DNA from 3 places in the Paenibacillus sp. NPDC058367 genome. Region 3 is predicted to be linked to each of the others. Evidence: predicted binding sites of a transcription regulator. Region 3 holds the regulator's gene; each other region holds the start of a gene.
What was found. Region 3 encodes Rex, which represses fermentation and respiration genes when NADH is low (regulators of the CRP and FNR family bind a similar motif). Its sites were predicted from a motif close to TTGTGAAATATTTCACAA; they were not measured.
Positions count from the first base shown of each region.

Region 1: ACFWMP_RS22455 (formate/nitrite transporter family protein) is a predicted target of Rex. The motif match lies at 5,002-5,019, and genes of this name have one in related genera.
Region 2: ACFWMP_RS20970 (cytochrome ubiquinol oxidase subunit I) is a predicted target of Rex. The motif match lies at 8,248-8,265, and genes of this name have one in related genera.

Region 1 covers NZ_JBHXIZ010000004.1:400,115-410,103, forward strand. The annotation lists gene ACFWMP_RS22435 (M15 family metallopeptidase) at 1-636, shown strand, start outside; gene ACFWMP_RS22440 (glutathione peroxidase) at 785-1,261, shown strand; gene ACFWMP_RS22445 (formate--tetrahydrofolate ligase) at 1,512-3,146, shown strand; gene ACFWMP_RS22450 (FAD-dependent oxidoreductase) at 3,484-4,848, shown strand; gene ACFWMP_RS22455 (formate/nitrite transporter family protein) at 5,124-5,951, shown strand; gene ACFWMP_RS22460 (MFS transporter) at 6,385-7,605, shown strand; gene ACFWMP_RS22465 (GNAT family N-acetyltransferase) at 7,683-8,213, shown strand; gene ACFWMP_RS22470 (MOSC domain-containing protein) at 8,194-8,838, shown strand; gene ACFWMP_RS22475 (GNAT family N-acetyltransferase) at 8,932-9,480, opposite strand; gene ACFWMP_RS22480 (glutamine--tRNA ligase/YqeY domain fusion protein) at 9,711-9,989, shown strand, end outside.
Region 2 covers NZ_JBHXIZ010000004.1:51,973-61,961, reverse strand. The annotation lists gene ACFWMP_RS21000 (ArsR/SmtB family transcription factor) at 1-163, opposite strand, end outside; gene ACFWMP_RS20995 (MFS transporter) at 304-1,716, shown strand; gene ACFWMP_RS20990 (CxxH/CxxC protein) at 1,816-1,983, opposite strand; gene cydC (thiol reductant ABC exporter subunit CydC) at 2,213-3,964, opposite strand; gene cydD (thiol reductant ABC exporter subunit CydD) at 3,961-5,727, opposite strand; gene cydB (cytochrome d ubiquinol oxidase subunit II) at 5,727-6,743, opposite strand; gene ACFWMP_RS20970 (cytochrome ubiquinol oxidase subunit I) at 6,740-8,134, opposite strand; gene ACFWMP_RS20965 (cold-shock protein) at 8,358-8,588, opposite strand; gene ACFWMP_RS20960 (cold-shock protein) at 8,681-8,881, opposite strand; gene ACFWMP_RS20955 (S1C family serine protease) at 9,301-9,989, opposite strand, start outside.
Region 3 covers NZ_JBHXIZ010000003.1:122,081-132,069, forward strand. The annotation lists gene ACFWMP_RS17345 (cell wall elongation regulator TseB-like domain-containing protein) at 1-22, opposite strand, end outside; gene ACFWMP_RS17350 (amidohydrolase) at 192-1,493, opposite strand; gene ACFWMP_RS17355 (redox-sensing transcriptional repressor Rex) at 1,480-2,133, opposite strand; gene dinG (ATP-dependent DNA helicase DinG) at 2,265-5,126, opposite strand; gene ACFWMP_RS17365 (tetratricopeptide repeat protein) at 5,263-5,904, opposite strand; gene panD (aspartate 1-decarboxylase) at 6,016-6,399, opposite strand; gene panC (pantoate--beta-alanine ligase) at 6,392-7,282, opposite strand; gene panB (3-methyl-2-oxobutanoate hydroxymethyltransferase) at 7,284-8,150, opposite strand; gene ACFWMP_RS17385 (biotin--[acetyl-CoA-carboxylase] ligase) at 8,486-9,286, opposite strand; gene ACFWMP_RS17390 (CCA tRNA nucleotidyltransferase) at 9,276-9,989, opposite strand, start outside.

The DNA of each region.
Region 1 (9,989 bases), on a different contig from region 3:
CCGTCCGAACCGGATAGTAACGGCAAGGGAAATAGCACTGATGATTCTTTTAAAGAGCCTGACAGCATAGCTGTGATGGTGAATAAGGAGTATGGACTGCCGGAGAACTATAAGCCAACGGATCTAGTCTACCCGGAAGTGCGTTTTACATTTAAAGAGAAAATCGAGAAGCGTATGATGCGTAAGGAAGCTGCCGAAGCATTAGAGAAACTGTTCGCAGGCGCAGAGGAAGACGGGATTTACTTGGCTGGCGTTTCGGCCTACCGTTCTAAGGAAACCCAAACAAGGCTGTTCAATCGTTATGTTGAGAAAGACGGAGAAGAACTGGCTCGTACTTACAGTGCCGTGCCTGGCTATAGCGAGCATCAGACAGGGCTTGCTATCGATGTCTCAGGAAGTGACGGGAAATGTGCTGCGGAGAGCTGTTTTGGTGGAACGAAGGAAGCGGAGTGGCTAGCGCAGCATGCAACCGAATATGGTTATATCATCCGCTTTCCAGAAGGAAAGCAGGACATTACAGGATATAAGTATGAGCCTTGGCATATCCGTTATGTGGGCAAGAATATAGCTACTTATATTGCGGATAAAGGGATTACGCTGGAAGAATATTATGATGTCGTACCCGTATCCAAATAACAGAGTGATAGAGAGCAGTCCTAAGAAATACATAGGACTGCTTTTTTTTATCTTAGTGTTTACAGAAAGTGTCGATAAGTTGCAATCTGTTACAATTCGGGTAAGATACGTAGTGTAGTCTAAGTACATGGAAGGAAGGGGAATTAGGATGTCGATCTACAATTTTTCCGGCGTTACGCCTTCGGGTAAAGAAGTGTCATTTACAGAGTATGAAGGTAAGGTAGTGCTGATTGCCAATACGGCTAGTAAATGCGGACTTACACCGCAGTATGGGGATCTCCAGAAGCTATACGAGCAGTATAGGGATCGGGGACTTGTAGTATTAGGATTCCCCTGCAACCAATTTGCGGGTCAGGAGCCGGGTACAAGTGAAGAGGCAGAAGAATTCTGTCAGATTAATTATGGCGTTACATTTCCTGTGTTTGCCAAAGTGGATGTGAATGGACCGGATGCCAGCCCTCTTTTCAATTATTTAAAAGAGCAGCAGCCGGGTACTGGTGACAGCAGTGATATCAGCTGGAATTTCACGAAGTTTCTTATTGATCGTGGCGGTAATGTAGTAGCTCGTGTGGAGCCAAAGGAATCGCCAGAAACGATGTCAGAACAGATTGAGTCCTTACTGTAGATCATTTAGGGACTGATGAATTGTTATTTTACAAGTATCCTTTCGACCTCGGTCTTTGGCCGAGCCTCGACGGGATTTTCTTTTTTTACATAGGAATATAGAATAGGCGCCTTAAATTTTGTTGTGATAAATTATACTTGACGCTTTACAGAGACCATGTATTCTTTGAAGAGAATGTAATGCCCATGCAAAATATGCATAAAGCGTGGAATACAGCAGGATAATAACGGCAGGAGGGTTCAATACAAGCATGAAGTTAATTACAGAGGTAGCAGCACAAGCGGGAATTGGCGAAGAGCATCTGGAACTATACGGCAAATATAAAAGTAAACTTTCACCGTCCTTATGGGAAGACATGAAGAACAAACCAGATGGCAAGCTGGTATTGGTCACTGCGGTGAATCCAACCCCTGCTGGCGAAGGGAAGACCTTAACAACCATTGGGCTGGCACAGGCATTGAACGCAGCAGGAGTAAAGACCGTGGCTGCCTTGCGCGAACCATCCCTCGGACCATGCTTAGGCATGAAAGGCGGTGCCACGGGTGGCGGCAAGTCACAGATCATTCCGGCAGATGAGATTAATTTGCACTTTACGGGTGATATTCATGCGGTGACTTCTGCACATAATTTATTGTCTGCGATGATTGATAATCATATCTTCCAAGGTAATGAGCTGGGTCTTGATCCGCAGCGTATCGTTTGGAAACGCGTGATGGATATGAATGATCGCAGTCTGCGGAATATTGTGACAGGGCTTGGAGATGGAAATGGAGCCGTGCGGGAAAGTGGATTTCAGATTACAACAGCTTCTGAGATTATGGCTGTATTATGCCTATGCGATAATCTGAGTGATCTCAAAAAGCGTCTGAACCGTATTTTGATTGGGTATGACCAAGAGGGACAGCCTGTAACGGCCGAGCAAATAGGGGCAGTTGAAGCGATGACAGCGCTGCTGAAGGAAGCAGTTAAGCCTAATCTGGTGCAGACCTTGGAGGGCACTCCTGTTATTGTACACGGTGGTCCATTTGCGAATATCGCCCATGGCTGCAGTAGTGTTATTGGTACTCGTTATGCACTCAAGCTGGGAGATGTTGTGGTTACGGAAGCAGGCTTCGGAGCGGATCTTGGTGCAGAGAAATTCATGGATATCAAATGCCGGCAAGCGGGTCTAACCCCTTCAGCGGCAGTGCTTGTCGTGACGGTGAAATCCTTGAAATATAACGGTGGTGTACCTAAGAATGAGCTCCAAACGGAGAACCGGTTGGCGCTGCGCTCTGGATTGTCTAATTTGGAGCGTCATGTAGAGAATCTCGGCAAATTTGGGGTGCCTGTTCTTGTTGCCATTAATCATTTTGAAGGCGATAGCCCAGAAGAGATTAATGACGTTGTGGAGGCTTGTCGCCGATTGAACGTTCCTGCGGCAATATCCAAGGTATGGGCAGAAGGTAGTGCGGGCGGACAAGAGTTGGCTTCGGAATTAAAGAAACTTCTGGATCATAGCGACACTGAACGTTTTGCTCCTTTGTATGAGAATGAACTCGACATCTCTTCCAAAATCACCAAGATTGTTCGCGAAATTTACCGTGGTGCGGAGGTTAACTTTTCCCCTGCGGCCAAACGCAGCCTAGCGGTGATTGAGCGTCTTGGGTTAAATGATCTTCAAGTATGTATGGCGAAGACCCCTTATTCCTTCTCAGATCAGCCTAGATTGCTTGGCGCTCCAGAAGGTTTCACGGTAGGTATCCGTGATATTACCCTTTCGCTCGGTGCAGGGTTTGCTGTAGTGATTACGGGCAATATCGTTACGATGCCAGGTCTACCGGCTAAGCCAGCTGCTGAGGCACTATGGATGGATGAGGATGGCGTGATTCACGGTTTGGTGTAGATTCAGTTTATGATCAGGCTTTTCCCTGTTGGTTTAGGGGAAAGCCTTTTTTTGCGCGTTATAAGAAAGTATATCCTGAGGGGGCAGAACATAATGTCCTACGCCCATGGCAAAGATAACGAGGTCGCAATCGGCAGCAGTGACGGAAAATGCTTAAAATTGTGAACAATCTGAGAATATAGGCGAAAAGACTTGTAATGTGATAAATATCACAATATAATCAGTTTATAAAGTGAAATAAATCACAATTAACTTATCGGTGATCAGATATCTAATTTGGTCAGTCAAGCAATTCGAATATATAACCAGGTTGTCCATTTGAAGGAGGAAGAAAATAATGAAAGTAGCTGTCATTGGATGTACACATGCCGGAACTGCCGCAATTGTAAATACTGCCAAGCTTCACCCGGAAGCCGAGATTACGGTGTATGAGCGTAATGATAATATTTCTTTCTTATCTTGTGGAATTGCTTTATACGTAGGTGGAGTGGTCAAGGACCCGCACGGGCTGTTCTATTCTTCCCCTGAGAAGCTTGCTGAGCTTGGCGTAAAGACCAACATGCGTCATGAAGTGACCGTTGTGGATACGAAGTCCAAAACATTGCGTGTTCGCAATTTGGTAACCGGACAGGAGTTTGACGATACCTACGATAAGCTGATTATGACTACGGGATCATGGCCGATTGTACCGAAGCTCGAAGGGATTGAGCTGGAAGGCGTCTTGCTTTGCAAGAACTATGATCATTCCAATACCATTATAGAAAAAGCTAAACAAGCGAATAAAATCACAGTCGTAGGCGCTGGATATATCGGCGTTGAGTTGGTGGAAGCCTTCCAAATGAACGGAAAGCAAGTTACGCTGATTGATGGTGAAGATCGTATTTTGAATAAATATTTGGACCCAGAGTTTACTGCGCCGATCGAACAATCCTTTAAGGATCATGGTATTAAATTAGCGCTGAATGAGAAGGTAAGTTCTTTTGCTGGTGAAGGTGGTAAAGTTACCAAGGTTATCACAAGCGAAGGGGAGCATGAGGCGGATCTTGTAATTCTCTGCATCGGCTTCCGTCCGAATACTGAGCTGTTAAAAGGTCAAGTGGATATGCTGCCAAATGGCGCAATTCTGGTCAATGATTATATGCAGACTAGTTGCCCAGATGTGTATGCCGCTGGTGACAGCTGCGCGATTCATTACAACCCTACAGGTAAGCACGCTTATATTCCACTGGCAACCAATGCCGTACGGATGGGCACTTTGGTCGCACGTAACTTAGTGAAAGAGACGATTCCTTATATGGGTACTCAAGGGACTTCGGGCATTAAGATTTATGAAGATAATATCGCTGCTACCGGTCTTACTGAAGAAGGGGCTAAGGCTGAAGGAATGGACGTAGAAACTACCATGATTATTGACAACTACCGTCCAGAATTTATGCCAACCTTCGAGCAGGTGCAATTAAAAGTGGTATTTGATCGCGCCACACGCCGCATTCTCGGAGCGCAAATCTTGTCCAAGACGGATTTGACGCAATCGATCAACACAGTATCTGTATGTATTCAAAATAAAATGACAATCGATCAGCTTGCCTTTATCGATTTCTTCTTCCAACCTCATTACAACAAGCCTTGGAACTTCCTGAATACAGTAGGACTCGAATCGCTACCGACATCAGTACCAAGCGAAGAGGCAGTAACCGTATAATTTAATTGCCTGTGAACAATAAAGTTGGGTAAACCGGAGCCATATATGGCTCCGGTTTTTTGTGATTGATGCTGGTACTATTTACCTTTAAAATAATATGGAGCCTGTTCTTACAAATGTAATTATGGATGCGCTTCGTTAAATTTGACATGTCAGTGAAAAGTTTCACTTAGTTTTTCATTAAGTGATAATTATCACGTTAATGTGTTTTATGACACGCTACAATGGTCGTAAAGGAACAAATTTTAAGTAAATAGATGAAGGGGATAGGAATCATGGCTTATAATAAACCGCAGCAGATTGCCGCAGTCACGGTCGAGAACGGCATAAAAAAGGCGCACAATCCTTTAAGCACCGTACTAATTCTGGGCTTTCTGGGAGGAGCGTTTATCGCGCTCGGATTTTTACTGGATATTCGCGTCATTGCTGGCGCACCACATGAATGGGGATCCATCGCTAACTTTATTGGGGCAGCTGTCTTCCCTGTAGGATTGATTCTAGTACTGCTTGCAGGGGGAGAATTGCTGACAGGCAATATGATGGCTGTGCCACTCGCTTTTATGGCGAAGAAGATATCCTTCTGGGAAGTTATTAAGAATCTCGTATTGATTACCCTGAGCAATCTAGCGGGAGCTTTGTTTGTAGCTTACTTTTTCGGTCACGTGGTTGGTTTAACCTCTGACGGTGTGTATTTAGAAAAATTAGTGGAGATGGCAGGACATAAGCTTGAGGCAGACTTCTTGCCGGCATTTGTTTCCGGTATCGGTTGTAACTGGCTCGTAGCTTTGGCGGTATGGCTCTCCTATGGAGCAGATAACTTCAGTGGCAAAATCCTCGGTATCTGGTTCCCAACGATGGCTTTTGTAGCTATCGGCTTCCAGCACGTTGTAGCCAACATGTTCTTAATTCCGGCAGCTATTTTTGAAGGTTATTTTTCATGGGGAGAGTACTTCAACAATTTTGTTCCAGTATGGCTAGGCAACTTGACGGGCGGTGCGATCTTTGTTGCGGCAGCTTATTGGATGGCTTACCTGCGCAAAGAGCCTGCATCTATTCAGTCCGTAGACAGCATGTCTGGCAGCGGTGTAAAAAAACACGCCTAAACCTATCTTATAGAGCACTCCTTAGAATAGTCGAGGGGTGCTTTTTGCTGTATAGACAAATAAAATCCGCCGTGATGTATCCGAGCTCGGGGGAACGAATTCGGATGCACAGCGAATTTTAAAAGGGGGAGTGTTTCTAGGCTCTATTACCCCGACTTTGTAATAACGAAACACTTCATTATTGTTTAGTCTACTTTACGGAAGACAGCGGCAACTATAAAATATAAATAGATAGTAGAAATAGGGAGGACTGCGGACGTGAAAGGTGCTACTTTTTTCTCAGCTACGTTAGAAGTTAGTCCTAAATAAGAGGTGAAGTATACTGAGACTTTATCACGATAGCACGTCAATGCGTCTGCTTGCCCTGAACCCTGTTTTGGGATAATACTGGATGGAATAATGACACATATATTACAGGGGATGTACACTACTTATGAAGTTTTTACAGAATTATCCTAAAGAGGTTAAGATATTTTTAATTGCTAGTCTTATTAATGCAACGGGTAGTGCGCTGATGTGGCCATTGGTTACAATGTATGTTTTTGATGAGCTTGGACGCAGCATGTCGGATGCCGGATTAGTGATTCTTATTCAATCAGTTGGAGGAATTGTGGGTCAACTACTCGGGGGCTCACTCTATCATAAGGTAGGCGTTAACCGGCTGATTGTTGGAGCGCTGGGCATGAATGCACTTGCTCTGTTCACTTTGCCGGCAGCAAGTAACAACTGGACGTTATTTATGGTCGCGATGGGACTGGTAGGGCTCTTTAATTCACTGTCCTTACCTGCGATTCAGGCATTTATCGGCTTTCGTTTTACGAAGCAGCGCGGAGAGCTGTTTAATGTTATTTATGTCGCTAATAATATTGGTGTAGCACTGGGTACGGCGTTAAGTGGTTTTTTGGCCGATATTTCTTATATGCTCAGCTTTGTGATGAACGGCGTAACTTCAGCGGTATTTGCGGTATTCTTTTTTGTATATCTCAAGAAAGTCGGAGGAGATTCTTCACAGGAGGTCGCAGAACACCAGAAGGCTGGTCCTGACAAACAATCTACCTGGAAGTTAATGGGGCATACACGAATTTATCTTTATATGGGTATTGCCTCGATGTTCCTACTATTAGGGAACTCTATCTGGAATACAGGGGTATCTCCGTTCATTATTTCTGAGGGCTGGCCTAAGAAGACTTATGGTTTTCTCTGGACGCTTAACGGAATTCTCATTTTTGCAGCTCAGCCGCTCGTAACAGTAATTAAACGCTGGTTCGCATCTACCTCAACGGCACAAATGACAGTAAGTGCTCTATTTTATTTGGGTGGGTATGCTGTTCTTTTATGGATGCCGACTTATTCAGGTCTAGTGCTTGGGATGGTACTCGCTACGCTTGGGGAAATGCTGATATCTCCGGCCATGCCTTCCTTTATTTCGGATCATGCAGGTCGCAGTGCTCCTTTTTATTTAGGGCTAAGTGGAGGCATGGGGGCAGTCGGTAGGGTGATTGGACCATACTTAATGGGTAGGTTATACGATAGTGGTGGCTTAGCGCCTACCGCATGGTTGGCATGTGCGATGGCACTGCTGTCCGTAGGATTCTTTATCGTTCATGCGTATATCAACCGCCGAGGAAATTCATTGGAGCGGTCAATGGGATAGTTGAGAGTTGAGCATAGTGGATTCAAATGATCTACTGTGAATTCTATAGAGGTGCAAGGCAAGGGGTGTACATCTTTATGAAACTTAGCAACAAGGATAGGTTTATAATAAGGTTCTCAGAGATTAAAGACGTGCGGGAACTGATTCATCTGGATCATATGATCTGGACGGAGAACACTAGCCCGGGGCCATTAATGTGGCGTTCCCAAGAGGATTATCTACTGAATGCTCCCCCGGGTTCGCAGCTAGTAGCGCTAAAGGATGACAAGCTATGCGGATATGTTGGGTTTGGCTGCCCTAGTCGAATGGAGAGTAACAGGCATGTGTGCGAGGTTAATATTGCTGTTCATCCGGATTATCAACGTTTAGGTATTGGCCGGCAGCTCATAGAGGCTATTAAGGAACATGCCGCAGATAACGCCATTCGTAAGCTGCGTCTACGCGTATTATCCTGTAATGAATCAGCGCTTTCTTTTTATCGTAAATGCGGGTTTGTGGAAGAGGGACGTCTGCGGGAGGAGTTTTATCTTGGCGGTCGATACGTGGATGAAATCTTTATGTGCTGCATGCTGACAGGAGGAGAAGGATATGGAGATCATCTCACTTAATGTGGGGCGGCCAGTAACAGTGGATTATCGGGGGAAACCTTTGGAGACTGGGATTTATAAAATGCCTGTAGAAGGATCAGTTCAGTTAAATACTAATGGTTTTATCGGAGATGGTCAGGCGGATCTGAAACATCACGGGGGCCCTGACAAGGCAGTTTGTGCCTACCCCATCGAGCATTATCCCTACTGGGAGCAGCAGCTTGGAAAGAAACTGGAATACTCTGCCTTCGGAGAAAATATAACAACTGCCGGCTTATTAGAGACAGATGTTTGCATTGGCGATGTGTACGAAATAGGTACCACTGTGCTGCAGGTCAGCCAGCCACGTTATCCTTGCTTCAAAATCTCACAAAAGCATGGCCCGGCAGATCTCCCGGCTCAAGTGCTGGACACTAGATATAGCGGATTTTACTTGCGTGTGCTTCGTGAAGGAAAGATCTCAACCGGAGATGCGATTGTCAAAAAAGAAAGTGGAGCTGGCGATGCGTCCGTGGCGCATGTACTACATTTAATGCAAGTGGGGCTGCAAGAGGAAGCTGCACTGGCAGCTCTTGCGGAGCTAGAAACTCTCTCCGCCGTAGTGCGGAACAAGTTTCGAAAACAGCTGGGTCTGCCGGAGAGTTAAACACTATCTACAAACCAAAATAAGCCTGGAGGCGTATGCCTTCCAGGTTTATTTCTATTTATGAGCTTATATGTGTTGCTGGCTTAGCCTAACTTAACCGAGCAGCTGCCATTCACTACGTAATAAACCGTATACGGCATGGTTGACGTAACCGTCAGGCAGTTTCTCTGACTGTCTAATCACACCTTCAAGGACAAAACCAAGCCGTTCCGGGATCGCCCGGCTGGAAACATTTCCGGTTGCGCAGCGAATTTCTACACGTTGCAGCTCCATTTCCAGTAGTGCATAGTCTACTAGAACCCGACAGGCACTGGTCATATACCCTTTACCTTCATATCCTTCACCCAGCCAGTAGCCGATTCCAACAGAACGGTTATGCCAGTCAATCTGGTGATACCCAATAACACCGGCGAGCTCACCGCGAACCCATAGTCCAGCGGTAAAAGCACCATTGTCAGTGCTTTGTTTAACCGCATTTTTGATGAAATTTAGAGTGTGGGCCTGTTCCGTAACGGCATCTACCCAAGGGAGCCATTGCCTAAGTCGTTCCCGTGAGTGCTCTACTAACGCGAACATGTGCCGAGCGTGCTCTGGCATTAGCGGCTTTAACATCAGCTCATCATCAATGACATAATTAAACAAGCGGTTGCCTCCTTTTCGGCACAAGGCCTTATGTATGATTATGGATTATTTCTTATGATTATCATGCTACTCTATCGCCCTGACAGAAGTCAAAAGGTCTAAAGACACTAAAAAATGATCCGTGCCTTGTGTCCCCTTTTATTGAACAATCTACGGTTAACGGGTATATTAGTAGGAAACATGTTTATACAAGAAGTAGTGTAACACTACAGAATGAAAGGTTGATAGCTGTGGAGAACCGTAGCACCCCCTCCAATTTTATTAAGAATGTTATTACCGAAGACCTCCGTACCGGTAAAGTAAAGGAAGTTATCACACGCTTTCCGCCGGAGCCGAACGGTTATTTACATATCGGACATGCCAAGGCGATCTGGATTAACTTTACACTGGCGGACGAGTTCGGTGGCAAGACTAACCTAAGATTTGACGACACGAATCCGGCTAAAGAGGATACGGAATATGTAAACTCGATTCAGGAAGATGTAAAGTGGCTCGGTTATGAATGGGAA
Region 2 (9,989 bases), on a different contig from region 3:
GAGACATGGTGGATTTGGCAATCGGAACGTTGAAGCCGTTGCAAGCCTGTTCTCCATTTCTATGAATATCCGATACGATATGGAGGCGAATCGGATCGCTGAGCGCATACAATACGGAAGCAAGCTGAATGTCCTTGCGGTCCGGATGAAATAGTATTTTCATGGATGATTATCCCCTTTGTCCTACTTTTAATGCGAAAAAAATATTGGTGATCCTAATTGCATTTTATATCAACGCATGCTATATTTCAATTGTTCGTAAGTAATCGAACTATTAAACAATAAAAAAGGAGTGCTTCGCACATGACTTCTGTAAATAACCTATCCGTGAATGCGGATCATGAAGCCTCCGCTCCGGAAGCGACTCTTCCACGGGAAGGCCTGCTGACTCTGCTGTTCAGCATCGCTGTGGTTCTCGTCATCATGAATACAGCCATGTTCAATCTGGCACTGCCTGATGTAACCGAAGCCTTCGGCATTACAGCTGCATCCGCTTCTTGGATTGTTACCGGGTATTCCATTATGTTTTCGATCGCCTCAATCACGTACAGCCGGCTCTCTGATTTTCTGCCGATCCGCCGCCTGCTGGTGATAGGCTTGTTGACGCTAGGCTTTGCGGCTGTGGCCGGCTTCTTCAGCACCAACTTTATCTTTCTGCTTATCGTGCGTATTCTACAGGCGTCGGGCGCGGGCGCAGTAATGTCCTTATCTCTTGTGCTGTTTACCCGCTATGTCCCGCAAGCCCGTCGCGGCAAAGCGATGGCGACGATTATGTCAGCCGTTTCACTCGGCCTAGGCCTTGGTCCGGTCGCGGGCGGAGCCATCGTCGAATATCTCGGCTGGATCTGGTTGTTCGCTGTAACGGCAGCTATTTTGCTTCTCGTGCCATTGTTCCTTATCCTGTTGCCTAAAGAGGTACCCACCCGGGGCTCCTTCGATGTGCTTGGTGGGCTGCTCTTGGGCGTCGGCACCACCGGTCTGCTGCTGTTCCTGACTAGTGGGCTGTGGGTGGCCTTGGTCGCCGGACTTGTCGCCATCGCTTTATTTGTTGGCCGCATCCGCAGCACGCCCGACCCATTTGTAATGCCCGCGCTTTTCCGTAACCGCTCATATCTCGTACTGGCGGTGGTCGGTATCGCCTCCTATCTGTGCAGCTTCGCCACCTTGTTCCTGCTGCCACAGATTTTGACTCATCGCTTTGGCTTCAGTGCAAGTCATGCCGGGCTTGTGATCTTTCCGGGTTCGCTGCTCGCCATTTTCGTTTCCCGCTCCGTCGGACGAATCATCGACCGTTATGGCAATGCGGGGATATTGCGTTTCGCTCCACTGCTTGTGTTGACTGCTACCGTCCTGTTCGCATTCTTCGCTGGGCGGTCCTGGATTGCCGTTATGCTGATTTATATGATTATGAGTCTTGCCTTCACGACGTTGTCCAGTAGTGTATCCAATGAAATCTCACGGATTCTGCCTTCCTCACAAATAGGCTCCGGGATGGGACTGTTCCAGCTACTGCAATTCTTTAGCGGCGCCTTCAGCGTAGCTATGGCCGCAAGTGCATTGGAATGGCAGCGTGGGCTGCCGCTCCGGGCCGCTTACTCAAACATCTACTGGGGACTCTCTATTGCAGCAATGCTTGCCATCATCTCAGCCATTGTCTACCGCAAGAACAACCCAGGTAGCTCCCTGACCAATATGGCAGATGCAGCAGATGCATAAGATTAATCCTCCAATGCACCTATAATTATTCCACGCAAAAACACCTTGCGGCCCATTTCCGGGACTGCAAGGTGTTTTTTTATAAGTCTTAAAGGTCCTTTAGACCACCAAATATTCAGCGTTCTTCTCACATTGGGTGCACTTTGCCGGCGGGTCCCAGTCAGAGAATTCCGTTTCCTTCAAATCTACTACATCTGGTGCATCTTCATACTCGTCCACAAACAAATCAATAGCTAATTCTACATGTTCTTTACATACTACATACATTCAACCAAGCATCCCTTTCTGTGCCGCTACGGCCTAATACTCCTTCTATTGTTCTACCATACTTCCCACGAAAATGGAACTCCTATCTATCCATTCCAGCGATCTGTTCATCCATTGTCTATATTCTTGCCCTTCACCAAAAAAAGATTCCTCCCACCCCGAAGGGCAAAAGGAATCTCATCATTTCTCTCTCTCTATTATCTATAAATATTATTTTAAACTCTCCATCCTACCCTAGAAACTCCACCGGACGATCCAGCTCATATAATCTGCGGTAACGTGGTTCTTTTTTCATCAGCTCTGCATGGGTTCCACGCATTTCTACCGAGCCATTTTCCATAAAAATCACTTCATCCATCTGCTCCGCACCGACCAAATGATGCGTTACCCAAATTAGTGACTTATCCTTCATGGCTTCAAACATTGTCTTCAAAAGATCACGTTCCGTCCGCGGGTCCAACCCTACAGTCGGTTCGTCGAGTATGACAACAGGGGTATTTTGCAGCAAAATACGAGCTAACGCTATCCGCTGACGCTCTCCACCGGAGAAACGTTGCCCCGCTTCACGAACAAAGGTATCATATCCATCTGGCAACGAGGAGATCAACGTATCCATTTTGGCTAAGGCGCCAGCTTCTTTAATGGCTTGTTCGGAAGCCTTCGGATCACCCATACGAATATTGTTAGCTACTGTAGTATCGAATAAATGTGGACTCTGATTAAGCACCGCTATAATAGAAGGAATATGCTCGCCATAGGCATCTGCAGCGATTCCATTAATCGTAACCGAGCCCTCAGAAGGTTCAATAACACCTTGAATAGCCTTTAATAACGTCGATTTACCCGCACCACTTCGGCCGATGATCGCAATCTTTTTACCTTGTGGAATATCGAGGCTGAGATCGCGAACCGACCAGTTATCCGCTGATCCATAGTGGTAACCTACATTTTCGAGCTTGATGTGAGCACTCTTTATGGCCTTAGGTAGAGCATCGACTACTGATACTTTTTCAGATACGATGTTCTGCTCAGTTCCATTTACACCAGACAATCGCTCCAAGGAGTTACGGTACTGCGGGATTTTCTCCACCGCTTCGGACACTGGCAGAAAAGCATCTGCTACAGGAAAAACAACCAATACAAAAGCTGCGATCAAAGTACCTGCAATAGCACCATCTGCAAACTCTCCAGCGGCCCAATACAGCATAGAAAGCACGCCAATCCCAATTACCGCTTGCCCAATGAACGTACGAATACGTGCCCAGCTGCGCAGCGCTGCATCGGTTTTGGCTACTTTTCTCTCATCTGCTTCATAAGTGTCTACGAACTGGCTTTGTCGTCCACTAATGACCCAGTCACCCATACCAAGTACGGCGTCAGTCAGCTTTTGATAGAGACGATTACGCTCTACTTTCACTTCACGTTGGCGCTTCTGTGTGAACAATAGAGATAAGAACGGCAACACCACTACTAACACCAATATATACAGAGCCATCAATAGCGCAAAGGCGATATCAAAAGTACCCAGTGCAATCACAGCTGCTCCATAAATCAGCAAAGCAATAATGCTTGGAAACACGGTGCGTAGATATACATTTTGCAAATATTCAATGTCATCTGCAAGCATCCCGAGAATATCCCCAGTGCGGAAGCGTGACGACAGGAACAAAGCCTGTGGCTCCAAAATATTGTACAGACGCACACGCATCTTAGATAGAATTCGCAAAATCGTGTCATGCCCAACTAAACGTTCTACATAATGAATGACAGCCCTACTCGTTCCGAACGTACGCACACCTACAATCGGTACATAAATCATTAGAATATTTTCGACGGGTGTAGACGCTTTTGAGATCAGAAATCCTGAAGTATACATTAATGATGAGGCTGTAAAAATCGTCAACGCCCCAAGCACGATAATAAGCACAAAACGCCAAAAATACGACGATACATACGGAGCAAACCATCCTTCACGTTTCAATGGATTCCCTCCAATTGCGACCCAATCAACTCATAATACGCACCCTTGCGGGCAAGCAATTCCTGATGGGTACCGATTTCTGCCACTTTTCCTTGTTTCATTACTACAATAATGTCCATATCAAGCATCCAGTGCAGGCGATGTGTAGCCAGAAAGACCAGCTTTCCTTCAAAAAGAGGCACCATCGTCTCCTTCAGCTCATATTCCGTCTCAATATCCAGATGTGCCGTTGGCTCATCCAATAACATAATCGGACGACTGCTGAGTAAAGCTCGAGCCAGCGCAACCCGCTGCTCCTGCCCGCCACTGAACGAACGACCTCCGCCGCCGATCATCTCATCCAAGCCATTCGGAAGGGTTGCCGCCAGCTCTGATAATCCAGTAGCTTTCACAGCTGCAGCCACAGCTTCCATAGAAGCCTCAGGGTAATAGAAGCGAATATTATCAGCCAATGTACCACTAAAAATATAAGGGCGCTGCGGGATATACGAGGTCTGCTTTCGCCAAGCCTCATCCGTTAATGCGCTAACCGTTGTACCGTTTACTGTGATACTTCCTGAAGTAGGGTGTAAGAAACCACCCAAGATATCGACTAGTGTAGATTTACCGGCCCCACTCTCTCCGATAATCCCAATTTTGCTTGCTCCTTTAAATTGCAGGTTCACCGCTTCCAGCGAAGAAAGACCAGCTTCCTCGTATTTCACACTGACATCATTTAATGTAAGTACGCTATTTTTATGCCAAGTGAATATCTCTTCTGGTGTTTTCGATGCTGATCTCAATGCTTGGTCACCATTAGAACCTACTACTTCAGCTTTCACTTCATCCTGATCTATAATGCTTTTCATTGCCTCAGCGGCTTCCTTACCATCGAGAGTAGCATGGAAATCCGAACCTACCAATCGTACAGGCAAAAAATATTCCGGTGCCAAGATCAGAATGGTTAAGCCCGTAACCAGTGTCATCTGATCGTTGACCAGACGCAGGCCGAGACTTACCGCGACGGAAGCAACGGATAACATCGTAAAGAAGTCCAGCGCGAACGAAGACAAAAAGGCTACTCGCAGTGTACGCATCGTCGCCGAGCGATACCGATCGCTGACGGTGGCAATACTCGTGCTATGACTACGACTGCGGCCCAGAAATTTCAGCGTTTCTAGCCCACGGAGGGAGTCTACGAAATGATTAGATAAGGTACGATAAGATTTCAGCTGACGGTCCATCTGCTTGCGAGCCGTCATCCCGATCAAGATCATAAAAACAATAATAATCGGCATAGTGATCGTTAGAATTATCCCACTCGCGGTATCCATCTTGTAGATATAAATAAGCACCAAAATCGGTGTAATTGACATCCCTACCATTCTAGGGATAATCGCTTCTAAATATGTGCGGAACTTTGTTACGCCTTCCAGCACAAGTGTGACAAGATCCCCGGTTCCACGCCCGCCCACCATTCTGGGTCCAAGCTGGAAGAGCTTATCCATCATTTCCCTCCGCATGTTGCTGCCTGTTGCTTCCGCAAAGCGGTGAGAGATACGGCTCATCAGCATGGCGCAAGCATGGCGCACTAGAAATGCAAGAAGGAACAATAGCGAAGTAGCCCATTGTTCCTTCAGAGGTTCTCTTGCAAATAGCGCAGAGATGACTTCTGCCAGCCATTTGGCCAGCAGAAGTATGGACATGCTTTGCACCAGGGTAAGGAGGCCAACGATCAGAAATACCGGCTTAACTCCTTTATACCCAAGCAAATTTTTATCCATTAGTATTCAAGATGCTCCTTCTCGTGAACGCGTTTATGAAAGACAAAGTAACTCCAAATTTGATATCCCAATACGAATGGAAGGATGGTCAGTGCCACAATCGTCATTACCTTTAAAGAGTAATGTCCCGAAGCCGCATTGGTAATTGTCAAATTAAAGGCTTGATCGATTGAACTAATCATGACACGTGGGAACAATCCTACAAAGATAGAAGTTACGGACAATGCTATTACCGCTCCTGTCATTCCAAAAGCATAGCCATCCTTCTTCTTCGTCATGAAATAACCCGATAATATGAACGCGATAATTCCCAGCGCTACTATAATCATAAGAACTAAACCACGTTGTTCGAAAATATCAGTCATATAATAAGTCATTACCACGAAAGCGAGCAATAGAGCCCCAAGTGGCAAAAGCAATCTTTGCGCCATTTTTCGAGCGCGAGCCTGTAGATCACCCACTGTACGCAACGTTGTGAACATGAGACCATGTACCAAACAAAGAAGGACAACAGTCACACCAGCTACTACGGTATACACATTTACGATATCTGTAAAACCTGCGTACATTTGCATATCCCCATCAATCGGCAAACCTTTGATGAAGCTGGCGAACACCACAGCAAGGAGGAAAGGTGGGAGGAAGCTGCCGAAAAAGATACAAACATCCCAAGTTTTTTTCCAAGCTACTGAATCCCGTTTACCTCTAAATTCAAAAGCAACACCACGTGCAATCAAAGCTAATAAAGCAAAGACAAAGGGAATGTAAAATCCGCTAAACAACGTTGCATACCACTCAGGGAAAGCCGCAAACATTGCACCCGCAGCAGTAATTAACCATACCTCGTTTCCATCCCAGAAGGGTCCGATCGAGTTAATCAGAATCCGGCGCTCAGTGTCATTCTTAGCGAGAATTTGTGTTTCCATCCCTACGCCGAAATCGAAACCCTCCAGGAAGAAGAACCCTATAAACAGAACTGCAATGAGCACAAACCACAATTCATTAAGAGACATCATTGGGCGCCCTCCTCGTTATATGGATCATGCGAATCCCCGTGATCGTTATCCATCGCATAAGGACCTTTTTTAATCACTTTCATAAACAAACCAATTAGAACTAATCCGAGAATGGCGTAAATCGCTGTAAAAGAAATAACAGAGAATAGAACCTGACCACTTGTAATGTTAGGCGACACACTGTCTTCCGTTGTCATCAATCCGAATACCGTCCATGGCTGACGCCCGAATTCGGTCATGACCCAACCCGCTGTATTCGCGATTGGAGGAAGCAGTATTCCCCATAACATAAACCGCATAAACCAAGTGTTTGGACGGTCCATCTTTTTGCGCCACATTAAATACATTGCGTACATACCCATTACGATCATTAACGTTCCTGCTAGAACCATGATCCGGAAACTCCAGAATGTCGTACGTACTGGCGGGATATAGTCACCGGGGCCATAGGTTTGCTCATACTCAGCTTGCAGCTCAAGCATACCTTTAACTTCACCGGAAAATTTACTGTATGAAAGGAAGCTTAGCATATACGGAATTTGAAATTCTCCAGTACTTTCCTGCTTGTCAGGATCAATGTTAGCCCATACGGTCCAAGGTGCTGGGTCACCACTCTTACCCCACAGTCCTTCAGAAGCCGCCATCTTCATAGGTTGAGTCTCAACCAAATACTGTGCTTGCGCATGGCCTGCCACGGCTACACCAATAGAAGAAATGATACCTACGATTGCTGCAATTTGAAAAGATTTCTTAAAGAAAGATACATCTTGTTTCTTCAATATCTTATACGCACTAATACCCGTTACGAGGAAGGCGCCTGTTGCATACGCAGCAAGAACCGTGTGCGGGAATTCAACCAGCAATTGTCCGTTCGTAATGAGCGCGAAGAAATCATTCATTTCTGCCCGTCCATTATTTATCGCAAAGCCCACAGGATGCTGCATAAAGGAGTTCGCTGCTAGAATCCAGAAAGCGGATAACATCGTACCGAATGCTACCAGCCAGATGGATAACAAGTGCACTCTTTTGGACACTTTGTCCCAGCCGAATATCCAAATCCCAATAAAAGTAGATTCCAGAAAAAAGGCTGCCAATGCTTCAACTGCAAGCGGAGCCCCGAAGACATCACCCACAAAACGTGAATAATCAGACCAGTTCATCCCGAACTGAAATTCCTGCAAAATACCTGTAACTACCCCTACTGCAAAGTTGATGAGAAATAGCTTTCCCCAGAACTGTGCCATTCTTTTGTACTCTTCATTGCCTTTTCTAACGTACATGGTCTCCATGATCGCAATCAAGAGCGCTAGTCCGATTGATACCGGTACAAAGAAATAGTGGAATATTGTCGTCGACGCAAATTGTATACGCGACAGCATTACTGTATCCATATTTTTCCCTTCCTTCTCCCCTTTTCGTTAATTATATTGTGTCAAAAATTTAGACGTCATTTTGTGATAAATGTCACACAAAGGGATACTTTTAACGGTGAAATTCAAATGATTTGTGACAAAAATCACAATTTACCTTAAAAAAAGCAAAAAAAATAAGACGGTTTGACCGTCTTGAAGTTGTTCACTGTTCTATAACAAGCTTGACTCATAAAGGCATTGGTTAGGTAATGGAAATACCCTTCTTCAGCGATTTGAGATCGCCATTCGAATTAAGCAATTGTGGTAGCATCTTCGTGCTGCGAACCATTGGAGAGTCACATAGACGGCAAGAAGGCGCATGTTCAAATGCGAAATTATCCCTCATCCATCCGTTGCATCCATCATTGGTACACGCCCAAATCGCGGTATTTTCTTCCGGTATTTCTTCCAAAGGTTTCTTCCGGTAGTTCATTGCCGTTCCTCCCATCCTGTAAGTCAATAGTGACTAACTAGATATAAAAAGACCGTCCCAACTTTCACAAGCTGGGACGGTTTCTTCTATTATTACAGTTTTACAACGTTTTCGGCTTGTGGTCCACGGTTGCCTTGAACAACGTTGAATTCAACGCGTTGGCCTTCGTCCAAAGTTTTGAAGCCGTCGCCAGTGATTGCGCTGAAGTGAACGAATACGTCGCTTCCGCCTTCAACTTCGATAAATCCGAATCCTTTTTCTGCGTTGAACCATTTAACTGTACCTGTTTGCATGTGTGTTACCTCCACAAATTTAAATTAATATGTTCTTTTTATCTTCAAACAAAGAAAAAATTCACACATTGAAAAAGGTTGTATTACCGAATATAACAGCCCTTTTCAATGCGAAAATTAGGGACTAAATGTATGATTGATATCATATTACCACACCTGATTAGCAAAGGCAAGCTGGCATCCGTATATATCCGTTTCTACCCTAATAAGTATTACCTTCCAATGTAAGGGTTGCCAGTCAGCCCAAAATTGATTAAATCAGCTTATAATTGCCATATTTATCAAAACTTTAGAAGAAATAGATCCCCGATAGCGATACAGAGTATCGCTATTTCAGGAAGCTCTACCTTCTCAACCGAAGGGGTAGTCCGCTCTACTTGTCATTACTGCTATATCATTATATGCCGACTTCCAGCATATTATTCCTCTGGTTTTTCAAGAAGTTTTACTGTAGTCTGATTGACTTTCCCATTTCGATAATAGGTAATCTTCAGATCCTCACCAATCTTCGTCTGATTATATAAATACTTGCGAAGGGAGAGCGTGGATGTAATAGGTTCATCATTAAATTTCGTAATTACATCATTAAACTGTATTCCCGCTTCTTGTGCAGGTCCAACAGCATCCAGAACGACAACCCCATCCTTAACATTGTTCGGTAGGTTCAGTTCCTTGCGTTGGTCCTCTGCGAGAGGAATGTAAGGATTGTTTAAATCTACCGAATATACGCCTAAGTAGGAACGGGCAATTCGCCCTTTCTCAGCCAGTTCATTAGCGGTATCTATCACATGGTTAGCTGGAATAGCAAAACCCAGCCCTTCTACACCTGCATCGGAGATTTTCATCGTGTTAATACCGATGACTTTACCATCCAGATCTACAAGCGCCCCGCCGCTATTGCCTTCATTAATTGCTGCATCGGTCTGAATGACCTCTTGCTCCCAATCATATACGCCGTCCTGATTCAAGGATACGGGAACCTTCCGTTCAGTATAGCTGACAATACCTGAAGTCAATGTGTCACCAAGTCCCAACGGGTTTCCGATGGCAATGACCGTTTCACCTAAACGAAGCTTCGAGGAATCCCCGAGCTCTGCGATTGTATTGA
Region 3 (9,989 bases):
TCCATTTTTTCCTTTTCTTCAAGGTACAGCTCCCTTTCTAGTAATATATCTTTTTTGATTATATAACACACCTGTGTGTTTATCCAAAGTTTCATATCCAATTCAATGATCTAATTATCAGAAACACAAAAGGCTGTAACTTTGCAATCGCAGAAAGTCACAGCCTTTCAGTTATTCGTTATGATCTTAGACTACCGTTTAAGCAGTCCATCAAATGATTCTTGCGCCTTACGACGGATTGCTTCCTCATCTAGCGTTACACATTCTCCATGTTTTACAACCTGTTTACCATTCACCCATACATGCTCAACATCCTTGGCACTGGCAGAGTATACAGCATGAGACAACAGATCTGTGTGTGGTAGCAAATGCGGCTGGTCTATATCAATCGCGATAAAGTCCGCTTTCATGCCAACAGCGAGTCTACCCACATCATTTAAAAAGATAGACTTTGCGCCATACTCTGTAGCTATACGCAGCGCTTCCGGAGCTGGAACAGCCGTCGGATCACCACTTACACCTTTATGGATGAGGGCTGCAAGACGCATCTCTTCAAACATATCCAGGTTATTATTGCTTGCCGCACCATCTGTACCCAGTGATACCTTCACACCAGCCTTTAGAAGATCCGTAACCCGAGCCACTCCACTAGCCAGTTTCAGATTACTTCCTGGGTTATGAGACACGCCTACATCATGACGAGCCAGTATCTCGATCTCTTCATCATTCAAATGAACGCCATGTGCAACAATAGACGGACGTGTGAACATTCCAAGCTTCTCTAAATGCGCTACAGGCCGAAGTCCGTAATCCACCACATTCTGCTCCACTTCGCGTTTGGTCTCGGACATATGGGTATGCATCGGTAAATCCAAATCATGTGCCGCTTGAACAAACTTAACAAAGAAGTCCGGTGGGCAAGTATATGGGGCGTGTGGCGAGATCATCGTCGTAATTCTACCATCAGCCTTACCATGCCAATTTCGTGCAAAAGAAATCGCTTCCGCAAGCTTGTGATTTTGTACTTCCTCTGGGCATAATCCGATTACGCCTCTCATCAGTACAGAACGAATGCCTGATAATTCGACTACCTCTGCTACTCGATCCATATGATCATACATATCCAAGAAGGTTGTAGTACCACCTTTTAGCATTTCCAGTACCGACAAGGAGGTTCCCCAGTATACATCTTCTCCAGTGAATTTCGCTTCCATCGGCCACATCTTCTCTTGAAGCCACACCTGAAGTGCTAAATCATCTCCATAACCACGAAGCAATGACATTGCCGCATGGCCATGTGTGTTTACCAGACCTGGCATAAACAGCAGACGACTGCCATCAACAACTTGCACATCATCTTCCATTAAAGGCTCTTCTTTTCCTATGTAAGTGATCAAATCATCTTCAATAGTCATATATCCATTCAGAACCGGCTCATCCGTTCCCGGAATAAGAAAACGCCCGCCCTTAATAATCGTTTTACTGCTCTTCATTTCCGGTTTCTTCCTTTCCGTCTTTCAAATAATAAGCAAGGCTTTGCAAATCCGTTGTAAAATCGGCAGCATGAACCCGGATATTCGATGGTGTTTTTAGAATCACTGGTGCAAAATTCAAAATCGCCTCAATGCCAGACTCAATGAGAATATCTGCTACATTCTGCGCTTCTGAATCAGGCACAGTAATGATCCCAATTCGAATACCTTGCTCACGAACCGTCTGTCCAAGCTCCTCCATCGGTTGAACGGTAAGAGAGTTGATTTTCCGCCCTACCTTAGGTGCATAGGAGTCAAATATAGCGGTAATCTTCATAGTATCTTTCAGATAAGCATTGTAATTAGATAATGCATGTCCAAGGTTACCGGCACCTACTAAAGCCACATTCAATTGTTGATCCAGCTTCAGAATATGACGGATTTTTTCAATAAGATAAGTTACGTCATACCCGATACCTTTTCTACCAAAGTCTCCAAAATAAGCTAAATCTTTACGAATTTGAGCAGGATTCAAATCAAGTTTTTGTCCTAGTTCTTGTGAGGAAACGGTTAATATTTCACGTTTCTGGAGATCATTCAAGAAACGCAAGTACACAGGAAGTCTGCGAACAACGGCTTCTGATATTTTATCCGATTTCATAATTTACCTCCTAATTTAAGTGATATTCTGTTCAAATCCTATCGAAATATCTGCACCTCGTCTCAAGGAAGAGCGGTATTCTTATACCGCCCTTCCTTGTAGAGAGATTAATAAGATCGATGACGTTCTTTTCAAGAAACGCCTCCGTCTTCCAACCACTCCGCTATACGAGGAACCATTTGATCCGTAAGCATATGCTCCATTTTCGGGCCAGGCAACGAATAGAGGAAATACTTCCCATAGTGAGATTCGATCACCCTTGTGTCATACACAATAACAATACCCCGATCTTGCGCTGTCCGTACCAGCCTCCCAAATCCTTGCTTGAAGCGAATAACCGCCTGAGGAACAGACAACTTCATGAACGGATTCTTTTTCTGGGCTTGTAATAACTCAGACTTCGCTTCCGCTAGGGGGTGGTTTGGCGGTTGAAATGGGAGTCTCACGATGGCCAAGCATGTTAATGCTTCACCTGGAATATCTACACCCTCCCAAAAGCTGCTTGTTCCTAACAGTACAGAAGCTGCACTGTCCTGAAAACGGCGGATCAGCTTGCTACGACTGCCCCCCTCCACGCCTTGACCTAACACCGTGATCTCTTGTGAGGCTAGAGCCTCTTTCAGAGGATCGTAAACCTGGCGTAGCATCTTGTAAGAAGTAAACAGGACAAGCATCCGCCCACGTGTTGTAATAGCTGCTTCTGCTAGTGACTGTACGAGTGTATCGACAAATCGGGCATCGCCTACACTCCCCTTCACACTTGGGAAATCCCGCGGAATAACTAACAGCGCCTGCTCCCGATACTTAAAGGGAGAAGGCAGGAGTGATGTCATCAGACGCCCCTCTTCCGCAGCTTCATTAAGTCCGAGATTATCAATCATAAACTGGAAAGATTTATCCACAGAGAGTGTCGCCGAAGTTAGTACGATACTTTTCTTCTTGTCGAAAAACAGCTCCTTAAGCTGAGTACTAACATCAACAGGAACGGCATACAGCTGTAGCGATTTACTGCGATAATTTCCATTCGCCTCCAGCCAATATACTACATTCTCATCATTTAATCCCATAAAAAACCGTACTTGCTCACGTATAGAAGCTAAATCCTTAAATAAGCCGCTAATATCGGTAACTAGGCTATCTGAGGAAGATTGACCTTCTTGATCTCGCATCTCATTAAGCATTTTATCACCTTTACGGATAATTTCGCTTAATGTCAGATTCATAGTATTCTCTAAAGCAACCAATTCATCCCAATCTTTCGGTTTACGGGTAGGAAGTAGCCGCATGACTAACTGGCCGGCTTCTCCCGCCGCTGCATCGCTGCGTTCCGGCAAGAGGCTGAATAGTTTATCACTAAGCAGATCCCAGGTTTCTTTTACGGTAAGAAGGTCCGGATAGATTCTATCGATCACTCCGCTCCATTCAGAAGCTTCCTCACTGCCTGATGACTGAAGCATTTGGCGAAGTGTAGGAAGTTGGCCATTTCGACTATCCTTATAAAGACGCGATAGTGTATGTGCCACCGTGAAATGCTTCATATGCATGCCTAAATGCTTGCCAGCCACGTCCTCCAGATGATGGGCTTCATCTATTACAAGATGTTCATAAGCCGGAAGTAGTTGATGCCCAGCCTTAACATCTGCGAAAAGCTTAGAGTGGTTCGTAATGACCACGTCTGCAATACCAGCTTCATGCTTAGCCCGATGATAATAACACTTACGGAACCAAGGACACGAGCGACCCAGACAAGAATCGGTATCGCTTGCCACCGTCTCCCAAAAATCTCCGCCACGTCCACTTAGATTAAGCTCTTCGTCATCTCCTGATTCACTTTGTGTCAGCCAAACGATCATCTGAGCCGCAGTAAGCGCATCTTCCCTCGGACTTATAAAGTCTTTTTTATTAATTTTATGTTCGAACTTACGAAGACACAAATAATGCCCTCTGCCCTTAAAAATTGCAGCTTTAAATGGAAAAGGAACTACCTGCGTTAACAAAGGAATATCACGCTCACGCAATTGATCCTGCAGATTAATAGTATGAGTGCTGACCATGACTTTTTCATTAGTGCGTACGCTTTGGTATATGGCAGGCAATAAATAACCAAGGGATTTACCGGTTCCTGTCCCTGCTTCGATCAATAGATGCTTGTCTTCGGCAAGTGCCGTCATCACCTCATTGATCATAATATCCTGAGCTTCTCGGCTTTCATACTGTGGCAAAGTTTCCTTAAGTCGTTTCGTTACTTCATCCATATAATCTGTAAAAGATAAATTGTGTAGTGGATTCTCAGCATGCTCGTCTCGAGGTGGAGCTAATTCGTTCCAGTCTCCTACAGCAAGCGCTAATTGACGATAGAAAGTCAGATCACCTTCGGGCTGAAGCGTCTCCGCTTCCCGTTCACGCAGCAGACCATCAAAATACCAACCCAGATCACTATCCTCTTCCGTAAACAGCTCACAGAGTCTCTGAATCGTCAGCAGAGGCAAATCGTAGAGCTCCTCCAGACATTTCAGCAATACAAGAGCAGTTGCGAGTGCATCACTGTCTGCCTGATGCGGACGATCGTGCGTCACTCCAAAATGTGCACTAACTGATCCTAGTTGATAGGATGTGAGGGAAGGAAAGCAGATTTTCAGAAAATCAATCGTATCTAAAATCCGCCCTTGAAATGGTAAATACCCACATCGGTCTAAAGCATTTTGCAAAAAATGGAAGTCAAATGCGACATTATGCCCTACAAGCACAACATCATCCAAGAGTGGGACAAGCTCCATCATCATCTCATCCAGCTCAGGTGCATCCTTTACATCATCATCGGTAATCCCCGTTAGACCAGTTATAAAAGGAGGTATCGGCGTTCCGGGCTTGACGTAGGAACCATATACCCGGGAGATGGACCGGTCTTCTTCTATAATTGCAAGGCCAACCTGGATAATTTCACCCACGGATTGGGTTCCCGTTGTTTCAAAATCAAGCACGGCAAATTTCATTATAATTCTATTCCCTTTCAATTGAGACTCTTAATCAGCATAACAGAAGTTGCGAAAAAAGGCGATGCACACCACTGGTTCAGGGGATGCATCGCTTGAATGAAAATGCGGAATAATAAACCGTAAACGTAATAATTTACAATAATGAAACAAGCTGATTTCCGAAATGAAGCTTACCTCCACGGCGGCGGCAAACCTCCAAATTAACGGTTGGTTCAGGAAGTGCCGGGTCAAGCTGCAAAGAAAGGCCAAACAGCTCCTGCGCTTCATTGAACCGTTCTTGAGAGGCCCTGATGCAACCTAAAGCGTTATAAACCATTGCCTTCAGCTTGGTTTCCCGTATCAAACCGAGCATATGGTTCAGATGATTCCAAGCAGCTTCCCCCTCCCCTTCCTGCAGGTAAGAGATGGCTAAATATAATCGAGCAGCCAAGCTATCCGGATATTGCACAATAACTTCCTTAAACTGTTCAATACATTTTCCATACATCAGCAGCTTATAATACCCCTGACCTCTAACAAAAGTATCCATGCACAGCTCGGGTGCTTCCTGTTCTGGCACTTCCTCTTCAACCACAGTCGTAAAATCTACACTTTCACGAAAGTGACTTAGCTTCTCTGCAAAGGCCAGCCATTCATCCATCACTTTATCACTAAGTCGATGCAGCATATTATAATTGCATAAAAGCTCATTCCGGCGGGCACCCTCCGCTGTAGGGTAATCTGTAACGATCTCCTGAAGCACCTTGTTCATTTCAGCAAACAAATGTTGAAACATGGGCTATCCCCCCTTACTGAAGATGAAATCAGTTCAGCTTGCCTGACTTCATTTTCTGCGAGAACGGGGTCTTTCATCCCTGCCATTCATTACATGGCGTAAGTCCATAATTTAAGCGATTGTAGCATGCAATTCATGATCAGCCAGCTTCACTGGTCTGTTGTTCTCATCCACGAATACCACCGTTGGCTTATGCGACTCCAGTTCTTCCGAAGACAACATCGCATACGAAATAATAATTACTGTATCTCCCGGTTGAACAAGACGTGCAGCTGCACCATTTAGGCAGATCACACCACTGCCGCGAGGCCCTGGAATAACATAAGTTTCTAACCGTGAACCATTATTGTTGTCCACGATCTGCACTTTTTCATTCTCAAGAATATCTGCCGCTTCCATTAAGTTCTCATCAATGGTAATACTTCCCACATAATTCAAATTCGCTTCTGTCACCGTCGCACGGTGAATTTTGGATTTCATCATATGTCTAAACAAGAGCGGCAACCTCCTTTGGAATAAATACATTATTGTCAATTAATCGCGTTCTGCCAAACTTCACGGCAAGCGCTATAATAATTTCCCCATTTACATCCGTTAATAACACTTCGTTCTCTAAGCCTTCCAGATTAGGGAAAGTCAGTATTTCCGCATAATCAATGACCGCCAAAGGAGAGCTGGAAATAACCGAGATCAACAATTCCCGCACTTCAGCAACGGTTGTTACTTTTCCTTCTTCAATAGACTGACGTGCTTCACGCAAGGAACGAGATAACACTAGAGCTTGAGAACGTTCCTCTGGAGATAAGAATACGTTACGCGAGCTAAGTGCAAGTCCATCTCCTTCACGAACGATAGGGCAAGGTACAATTTCAACATTCATATTCAAATCAGATACCATTCTGCGGAGCACAGCTACTTGCTGAGCATCCTTTAGCCCGAAGAAAGCATAATCTGGCTGCACGATATTGAATAGTTTATTAACAACTGTTGTTACGCCATTAAAATGCCCTGGACGCGAAGCCCCACAAAGTCGAGTGGTAAGCTCTGATACCGAGACAGTAGTCCGGGTAGGCTGCGGATACATTTCTTCCACACTGGGGATAAATACAATATCGACACCTTCGCGTTCCGCAAGCTCCAAATCACGCTCTTCATCGCGCGGATAGGAATCATAATCCTCATTCGGTCCGAACTGCAGCGGGTTCACAAATATGCTCATAACGACCGTGTTGCTCATTTCTCCTGCCCGCCGAAGCAGACTGGCATGTCCTTCATGCAGGTATCCCATGGTTGGAACAAACCCAATCGGGGTATGCCCACCTTGTCTCATATATTCCAAAGCTTCGCGAAGTTGCTTAATGCTTCTGACGACTCTCATCTTATTCCCCATCCTTTCCGGCACCGCCGTATAAAGATTCCAGAACGGTTTCATCTGCTTTAAAAACATGACCTTCATCTGGGTACGAGCGATCCTTCACTTCTTGCACATATTGGCTGATACCCTCACGAATCAGGCTACCCACATCCGCGTAGGTTTTGACAAAACGTTTCTCACGGTAGGGTGAGGCATAACGCAACAAATCATGGAAAACCAATACCTGTCCATCACAATAACGACCTGCACCAATCCCAATGGTCGGAATGCTCAGTGCCTCAGAAATTGCTTGTGCTACTTCTTCTGTCACCAGCTCCAGTACCACTGCAAAAGCACCTGCTGCTTCAAGGGCCTTAGCTTCATCCATCAGACGTTTTGCATCTTTGGCGTCCTTACCTTGAATGCGGTAACCGCCAATCATATTTACCGATTGTGGTGTAAGTCCAATATGCCCCAGCACAGGAACTCCCGCAGCTACAACCGCAGTAACTGTCTCACAAATTTCGAGACCGCCTTCCATTTTGACGGCATGAGCCCGCCCTTCCTGCATCAGTCTGCGCACACCCCGCAAGGTTTCATCTATACTTCCGTGGTAGGTCATAAATGGCATATCTGCCACAATGAATGTTTTTTGTGCGCCCCGAGTTACCGAACGAGTGTGGTAGACCATATCGTCAATCGTAACCGGTAAAGTTGTATCATATCCAAGTACCACATTTCCCAGCGAGTCACCCACCAGAATAAGATCGATACCGGCTTCTTCAGCAAGTAGAGCCGATGGGTAATCATAAGCAGTCAGCATGCTTAACCGCTCACCATCTGCTTTCATTTTTTTCATTTTCACAATATTAAGTGCTTGTTTGTTTGCCATTTCTCTCTTCGTCCTCCTTTTTGAAATTACATCCCCGTAAAAATCGCAACAAAAAAACCTTTTAGCAACGATTTGCTAAAAAGGTCCGAAGGGCAAAAAAGAGTCACTCGCGATCGTCCCTTCTGTCTCGGTCCTTACGGCTCAGAGCAGAATCCAACGTAACCGTCTAACGCAGTTATGAAGGTGATTCCAATAATAAAACCATTATAAGTTCATCAGATCAAGAGTACAGTTCGCAAAACGATACCGCCTCTGCCCCATAGTATAACAAAAAGGACTCGGAAATACACGAAAAAAATATGACAGGGGATGACACCCTGTCATATAAAAAAGATTTATAAAAGCTCGATTTCACCTGAGCATACGCTAGAAATCTCTCCTGCGCTGTTTTTAAGGATTAGTCCACCTAACTCATCCAAACCTACCACAACACTTTCAGAGCGTCCCTGAGGGCTATTCAGAGCGATTTGGCGACCCAAAGTAACTGACATCGACTCCCACAGCTCTTTGATAGGTTTAAAACCTTGTTCCATGTAAAGATTGAAATGCAGCTCTAACTCATTCAATACAGCTCTTACCAGTTCCGAACGGTCAATAGGGACACCGCCCCGCTGAATCCGAAGAGAAGTCGCTACTTCCTTCAGATGATCAGGATAATCGTCTTCAGTCAAGTTCGCAGAAATTCCAATCCCGGCGATACAATAATGAAGCTCTCCTTCTCTTAGCGAAGACTCGAGCAAAATTCCACATATCTTTCGACCGCCCGCAAGCAAATCATTTGGCCATTTAATCCCGGCGTCTACTCCGGTTACACGGCGAATTGCCTTACAGACAGCAACCCCAGCAAGCAGTGTTAACTGAGGAGTCTGTAACAAAGGTAACTTCGGACGCAATACAATACTCATCCAAATGCCTTTGCCACGAGGAGAAAACCATTTTCTACCCATTCGTCCTCTAGCACCGGTCTGTTCTTCAGCGATTACGGTTGTTCCTTCTGGCGCACCGTTTTCCGCCAATCGTTTGGCTTCCTCCTGAGTAGATACGACAGACTCCAGGAGCTGAACTCTGTCTAGCCAATTCGAATCAGAAGCTTCCTGCTTCAACCCGTTTAGCGACAGCGCTTTTTCATAGCTCATGTCCATCCATCCTTTTTGCTTCAAGCAGCAATTCTTGTTTATTGTTAAGAAGATCTCCCGAAGCAGTCGCCTGCAGAAGTGCACTCAGCATATTGCCAAGCCAAGGTCCTGGACGTTTCTCAAGCGCTTCCGCCAACTCATTGCCTGTAACAGCAAGCTCCGAGAGACTCTTCAATGGCATTTGTGCGATCCACTCTCTTGCAGGCGCCGTAGTGACAGCGGGCGAGATTTCCGTGTCCGCTGGCGAGTTCGCAGCGGGAAGGGCAGCTGCTGGCAGGATCGCCAGCAGCGAGAGCCACCCTTCGGCGGCTTCCACGCCGAAGGTCAGCACGGCGGCGATCCAGCGCCGCCGCAGTAGATCTGTGCCGCCCGGTTCCCCCGGCGGCACAGCCTCCAGGGCAGCGGTCCAAGCTTCGCGGACCCGCAGCACCTGGACGACGCTGGTACGCGTCGTCCCAGAGAACGTCCATGCCCGCAGCAGCTCATCGGCCTCCTGGGCCGACTGCTTCAGGGCATGGAGGAGAAGCGCCCACCGCAGGTGGGCGCTCTCCAGTTCCCCTATCCCGGCCGTTAAGGCGGCAGCAGCCGCCAGATCGGTTCCGGTCCAGGGGAACGGGGCTTTGCCGCGCGCGAGCAGCTCGCAGCGCGCGAGCATAGCAAGGCCGCGCCGAGGATGCGGCCCCTCTACGATGCGGTCCAGCTC